Regions from separate parts of the Massilia sp. 01N417 genome, predicted to be linked through region 2. Evidence: predicted binding sites of a transcription regulator. Region 2 holds the regulator's gene; the other holds the start of a gene.

Region 1 (3,387 bases), on a different contig from region 2:
CGAAATAGCGGCCGCCGATCATCAGCGACAGGTTGACCACGTTCGGGCCCGGCATGATCTGGGCGACGGCCCAGTCTTCGATGAATTCTTCCTGGGTCAGCCAGCGCTTGCGCTCGACCAGTTCGCGCTGGACGACGGCGAGCACGCCGCCGAAACCCTGCAAGGCCAGCAGCGTGAAGGAGATGAAGAGGTCGGACAGGGATTGCGGGCGGGGCGGGGAGCCGGGCGCCCCCGGCAGCGGATGCGGCGAGGTGGTCATGCCTGGATTATCGCGCTGCGCCCACCCTCCTGTCCATGCGTCAATGGCTGAGGTCTAGCCGCCGCCGATGCCGCGCATCACGCGGCCGGAACCTTCGCATTCCGGGCAGATCTTGCCGTCGGCCAGCTTGCCGCTGCCGCCGCAGGTCTCGCACAGGTCCTCGCCCGCGCCCGGAGTGCCCGGTTCGGCTTCGTCGCCCGGTTTCAGGTCTGGATCGGGAGTCATGGTCATGGGGTCCTCGCTGGTGATGGTTGACGAGGCCATTCTAGGCCGTGCGGCCCGGCGGCGGCGCACACTGCGTGTCATCGGCCTGTCATTTGCGGCTGCGATATTTCTCCTTGACTTGGCATTAAGCTGGCCGATACTGCATCTGCGGCAAGCGGCCGCGATTCGACTTGGAGATGCAATGGAGCAAACTATCCTGACCCAGCGCCTGGATCTGCAGCGCAGCGGCATCGTCGATCTCGGCCTTGCCGTGCAATCACGCGACGGCACGATCTCGGCCGTGGAATTCCTGCGCTCGCGGGACATCGATCCCGCCGTCATCGAAAGAGTGCTGGGCGAGCCGGAACGCCGTCGCCCGCCCTCGAGCACCTAACAAAACCTCCATGGCCGCGTTGCATCGTCTCGCCGTACTAGCGTACTGTCTTCGACGATGCGCCTTGCCCTGAAGTTTTTCTTAGGTGCTCTAAGTGTTTCTTGCGGGTCGTGGTTATGCACAAATTTTTCTGCAATGCATCTTGCAAAAATATTTGAATCGTGCGCCACTTGACACCGTAAACCCTTGATTTTGCGTGCTTCACAGGCTGCACGCACAATGGGCAAGTTGTTGAAAGCCGCATCATTCCTTGCTTCCGCCATGTCAAGGGGGTGCTTTTCCACATGGTTATGCACAGATTTTGTGGATATCTGAACAAGCCTGGCCAGCGTATGGGACTTGCCTAACTCTACTGGATAAATGTACAGTTCTGGCATCTCCAGACCTGTCGCATTATGCCCGATACCGCCGACCCCAGCGTTTCCGAACCCGCGCTGCATGAACCGCTGCCCGACCCTTATGCGTCCCTGAATCCGGAACAGCGCGCGGCCGTCGAGCACGACGTCGGCGCGCCGATGCCGCGGCCGCTGCTGGTCGTTGCCGGCGCCGGCTCGGGCAAGACGAATACGCTGGCCCACCGCGTGGCCCGGCTGATCCAGTCCGGCGCCGACCCGCAGCGCATCCTGCTGCTGACCTTTTCGCGGCGTGCCGCCAACGAGATGGTGCAGCGCGCCGGCGGCGTCCTGCAGCGCATTTTCGGCACCTCGGCCCAGGCGGTGGCCGGCTTGCCCTGGGCCGGCACCTTCCACAGCATCGGCGCGCGCCTGCTGCGCGAGTACGCCGGCCGCATCGGGCTGGAGTCCTCCTTCACCATCCACGACCGCGGCGATTCCGAAGACCTGATGGGCATGGTGCGCCAGGATATCGGCTTGACGGGAGGGCAGAAGCGGTTTCCCTTGAAAGCTACGTGCCTGGCCATCTATTCGCGCGTGGTGAACAGCCAGGACGCGCTCGGCGAGGTGCTACAGTCGACCTTCCCCTGGTGCAGCGAATGGGAAGAGCAGCTGAAGCGCCTGTTCGGCGCCTATGTCGACGCCAAGCAGGAGCAGAACGTGCTCGACTACGACGACCTGTTGCTGTTCTGGTCCGAGATGGCGTCCGACCCGGAACTCGGGCCGGAGCTGGGTGCGCTGTTCGACCACGTGCTGGTCGACGAATACCAGGACACCAACCGCCTGCAGGCCGCCATCCTCCAGGGCATGAAGCCGGACGGGCAGGGCGTGATGGTGGTCGGCGACGACGCCCAATCGATCTACTCGTTCCGCGGGGCGACGGTGCGCAACATCCTCGACTTCCCGCAAGCCTTCTCGCAGCCGGCCCGCGTCCTCACCCTCGACCGCAACTACCGCTCGACGCAGCCGATCCTGGATGCCTCGAACGCCGTGATCGCCGCCGCGCTGGAGCGCCATGCGAAGACGCTGTGGACGGACAAGGCATCGACGGCCAGGCCGCAGCTGGTGCTGATCCCGGACGAGGCCGAGCAGGCGCGCTGGGTCTGCAACCGCGTGCTGGAACAGCGTGAAGCCGGCACCAGGCTGACCCAGCAGGCGGTGCTGTTCCGCGCCGCCAGCCACAGCGCCGCCTTGGAGCTGGAACTGGTGCGCCGTAACATCCCCTTCGTGAAGTTCGGCGGCCTGAAATTCCTGGAGGCGGCCCATATCAAGGACATCCTCGCGGTGCTGCGCTTCGCCCAGAACCCTGCCGGACGCCTGGCCGGCTTCCGCGTCGCCCAGCTGATTCCCGGCATCGGCCCGGCCACCGCGGCGCGCCTGCTGGATGCGGTGGGCGAAGCCGCCGATCCCCTGGCCGCCGTGGAAGCCTTCGATGCGCCGGCGCGCGCCCAGGGCGACTGGGATCCCTTCGTGGCCCTGTTCCGCAGCCTGCGGACGCCCGGGTTGCGCTGGCCGATGGACATCGAGCTGGTGCGCAGCTGGTACCAGCCCCACCTGGAGCGCCTGCATGACGACGCCCCGGTACGGGCGGCCGATCTCGAGCAGCTGGTGGCGCTGGCCGGCGGCTACGGCTCGCGCGAGACCTTCCTGACCGAGCTGACCCTCGATCCGCCGGAAGCGACCAGCGACCGCGCCGGCCCGCCGCTGCTGGACGAGGACTACCTGATCCTGTCGACCATCCACTCGGCCAAGGGCCAGGAGTGGAAGTCGGTGCACGTGCTGAACGTGGTCGACGGCTGCATCCCGTCCGACATGGCCACCGGCAGCGGCGACGACATCGAGGAGGAGCGCCGCCTGCTGTATGTGGCGATGACGCGCGCCAAGGAGCAGCTGCACCTGGTGGTGCCGAACCGCTTCTTCATCAAGCAGCAGGCGCAGATGGGCGACCGGCATGTCTACGCCCAGCGCACCCGCTTCATCAGCCCGGCGATGCTGAAGCATTACGAGGAATGCGTATGGGTCAACGCCGAGACGCCGCACAGCCGCAAACCGATGCCGGACGAGGTGAGGATGCTGGTACGCGAGCGGGCGCGAGATCGCTGGAAATAAGGTGGAAATGCGGCGCTTTTCAGGGGAGT
Region 2 (3,387 bases):
GGCAACCGGGTGCTCGCCGGTGGTCTTCAGCGGGCCGGTCGGCATGCGCACGTTGGCCTTTTCGACGGCGAAACCTTGCTTGCTCAGGGCTTCAGCGATGTCGAAGTTGGTCACGGAACCGAACAGACGGCCGTCCACGCCAGCTTTCTGGGCGATGGTGATGGTCATGCCGTTCAGCTTGTCGCCCTGGCCTTGAGCGGCTGCCAGTTTCTCGGCGGCTGCTTTTTCCAGTTCGGCGCGCTTGACTTCGAACTCGGCCACGGCCGATTCGGTTGCACGGCGGGCTTTCTTTTGCGGGATCAGGAAGTTACGTGCGTAACCGTCCTTGACCTTGACGACGTCGCCCAGGTTGCCGACGTTGACGACTTTTTCCAGCAGGATGACTTGCATATTATTCTCCAGTATACGTGTCGTGACCGACGATTAAGCGTTGTGCAGGTCGGTGTACGGCAGCAGGGCCAGGTAGCGGGCGCGCTTGATGGCGGTGTCCACTTGGCGCTGGTAGTGCGCCTTGGTACCGGTCAGGCGTGCCGGCATGATCTTGCCGTTTTCCTGGACGAAATCCTTCAGGGTGTCGACGTCTTTGTAGTCAACCTGTTCCACGCCTGCAGCGGTGAAGCGGCAGAACTTCTTGCGCTTGAACAGCGGGTTCTGCTGTTTGCGCTTCAGTTTTTCCTTGGCTTTGTTTTTGTCGAATTTTTTACCGAATGCCATTTTAGGCTCCTGTATCTATCTAAATGAAATCAATGATGTGAAACACCAGGGCTTTGCTGTTGCGGTTCTTCCTGGCCATGAACCCGCGAAACTCGTAGACCGCACCGAGTTCGGCGTCGGCAAATCGCTTCGAAACATCGCCCGCGGCCAGCGCGGACATCTCGAATTCGACCTGCCTGGCAATCCCCGCTTCCACCTGCTGCGATCCATGTTGCAGGATGCCGCTGACGATCGGGATGCCGGCCGGGGTATAGCGCAGGGCATCGCGTTCCGCGATGCTTGCGACCAGCAACAGCTCGTTCACTGCCCTTGCGCGCTTCTTTCTTAAGATTAAGAATTAAGCGGCTGCGGCCGGAGCAGCTGCCTGCTCGGCGCGATGGCTCTTGGCTGCGTCTTCGCGCTGCACCGATTTCATCATCGGCGACGGCGCGGTTTCGGCCTTCTTCATCTTGACGGTCAGGTGACGCAGCACGGCATCATTGAATTTGAATGCGGTTTCCAGCTCGACCAGGGTCTCGTTGTCGCACTCGATGTTCATGCAGATGTAGTGTGCCTTCGGCAGCTTCTGGATCTGGTAAGCCATTTGACGGCGGCCCCAGTCTTCGACGCGGTGGATGTTACCGCCGCGCGAGGTGACCGTGGTCTTGTAGCGCTCGATCATCGCCGGAACCTGCTCGCTCTGGTCCGGGTGGACGATAAACACGATTTCATAATGACGCATGCAACACTCCTTAAGGACGTTTAAACAAATGCCCACCTCGGCGTCAAGACGAGTGTGGGAAGGGAAAGCCCGACATTATAACCGTAAAAACGTCAAGAGCTCAATCGCCGTTTTACGGCCGCTCGGCGGCCCGGTTCGCCGCATGGGTATCGGCTGTGCCCGGCAGGCAAAAAAAACCGGCAAATCGCACGGATTCCCCTTGCGTCCGGCGCAATACTGTACAAAAATACAGGGTATCGGGTTCGCCCCGCACTACCGCTCACCTACGAATTAATCTTTGACATGCTCAAGCTCACCGCACGGCAAGAACAGATCCTCAACCTGATCAAGGAAGCGATCGACAACACCGGTTTCCCGCCGACCCGCGCCGAAATCGCGCAGGAGCTGGGTTTCCGCTCGGCCAATGCGGCCGAAGAACACCTGCAAGCCCTGGCGCGCAAGGGCGCGATCGAAATTTCTCCCGGCACTTCGCGCGGCATCCGCCTGGTCGGCGCCGCAGCCGATGCCGCGCCGGTACCGGCAGTCCCGGCCGCCCTGCTGATGTCGCTGCCGCTGGTCGGCCGCGTCGCCGCCGGTTCGCCGATCCTGGCCCAGGAACACGTCGAGGCCACCTACTCGGTCGACCCGGCCATGTTTTCGAGCAAGCCCGACTTCCTGCTGAAGGTCAAGGGCTGGTCGATGCGCGACGCCGGCATCTGCGATGGCGACTTCCTGGCCGTCAAGAAAGTGGATTCGGCCAAGAACGGCCAGATCGTGGTCGCCCGCATCGGCGATGAAGTCACCGTCAAGCGCTACCGCAAGAGCGGCGGCACCATCGAACTGCTGCCGGAAAACCCGGACTTCTCCGTCATCACGGTCGATCCGCACACCGACGAGTTCGCGCTCGAAGGCCTGGCCGTCGGCCTGCTGCGATCGTGGCACTGATCCTGCACTAAGTTTTGCCACTTGGCAAAATAAAACGCCCCGCCCGGCTTGCGCCGGCGGGGCGTTCTTCATTCGGCGGACGGCTTACTTCGTGCCTGCGCCGTTATAGTTGTTCTTGCGCGCTTCCAGGTCCTTCTCGCGCTCGGGCGTCGGCCCGCTCTTGACGATTTCGTTGTGCTGGCTGACATAGGCGTCGGTGGCGTCGCGCCACACCGTGAAGTCGGCCACGACCATCCTGGCGCTGATCCTGGCGTCCTCCGACAGCCCTTCCTGCACCGCGTCGAGGTGCTTGCTTGCCGTCTCGTATTCGGCCTTGGTCATCAATTTACGGACGTCCTCGGGAATCCGCTTGTTCAGCGGGGTGACGGCATTCAGGTGTTCGGCGTAGCGGTTGTAGCAATCCTGCCAGGCCTTCATCTTCGCGCTGTAGCGGTCGATCTCCTCGGTCTGGCGCGAGACCGCCGGGAAGCGCGGCGCCGGGCAGCGGTACTCGTCGGTGCGGACGTCGGAGCCGTCGTATTTCGTCATCCAGTAGTCGATGTCGGCGCGGCGGACCTCGCGCTGCTTCATCATCTCGAGCGAGGCGATGGCGACGGCATTGCCCTTGGCGGCCGCCTTGCGGAACCAGCCGGCGGCCTTGTCCATGTCGACGGCGCCGGCTTCGCCGTAAAAATACATTTCGCCGAGATGCTGCTGGGCCGTGACGTTGCCGGCATTCGCCAGTTTGGTGTACTTCTGCAGGGCTTCTGGATAGGCCTTCTTGGCGAACAGGGCGTCCGCATCGGCCAGCTCGTCGGCACGGACGGTACCGGCCGCCAGCAGTGCGACGCATAACAGGAGTGTCTTCATGGAAAAGAGCTGTGAAGCAAGGCTGTGAAAAAGAAATTTATCATACCCCCACAGCCCTGCCAGCTCAACAAGCCTTGCTTGTTGCCCCCGCCTATTTGCCGGTCGAAGCAGGCTTGGCAAAGGTGGCGCCCTGCGTGACCCTGCGGTTGTATTCGTTGCTGGCGTCGGCCGCGCGCCGG

Evidence for each region. Region 2 encodes LexA, which represses DNA repair genes until DNA is damaged. Its sites were predicted from a motif close to ACTGTATNNNNATACAGT; they were not measured.
Region 1: AC1DOQ_RS22915 (ATP-dependent helicase) is a predicted target of LexA. The motif match lies at 1,209-1,226, and genes of this name have one in related genera.

The regions. Positions count from the first base shown of each region.
Region 1 is NZ_JBFTRS010000026.1:19,803-23,189, reverse strand. It holds gene AC1DOQ_RS22930 (chromate transporter) at 1-259, opposite strand, end outside; gene AC1DOQ_RS22925 (hypothetical protein) at 314-484, opposite strand; gene AC1DOQ_RS22920 (hypothetical protein) at 666-857, shown strand; gene AC1DOQ_RS22915 (ATP-dependent helicase) at 1,253-3,358, shown strand.
Region 2 is NZ_JBFTRS010000019.1:15,441-18,827, reverse strand. It holds gene rplI (50S ribosomal protein L9) at 1-390, opposite strand, end outside; gene rpsR (30S ribosomal protein S18) at 424-714, opposite strand; gene priB (primosomal replication protein N) at 734-1,018, opposite strand; gene rpsF (30S ribosomal protein S6) at 1,052-1,435, opposite strand; gene lexA (transcriptional repressor LexA) at 1,718-2,359, shown strand; gene AC1DOQ_RS19290 (tetratricopeptide repeat protein) at 2,444-3,208, opposite strand; gene AC1DOQ_RS19285 (tetratricopeptide repeat protein) at 3,300-3,387, opposite strand, start outside.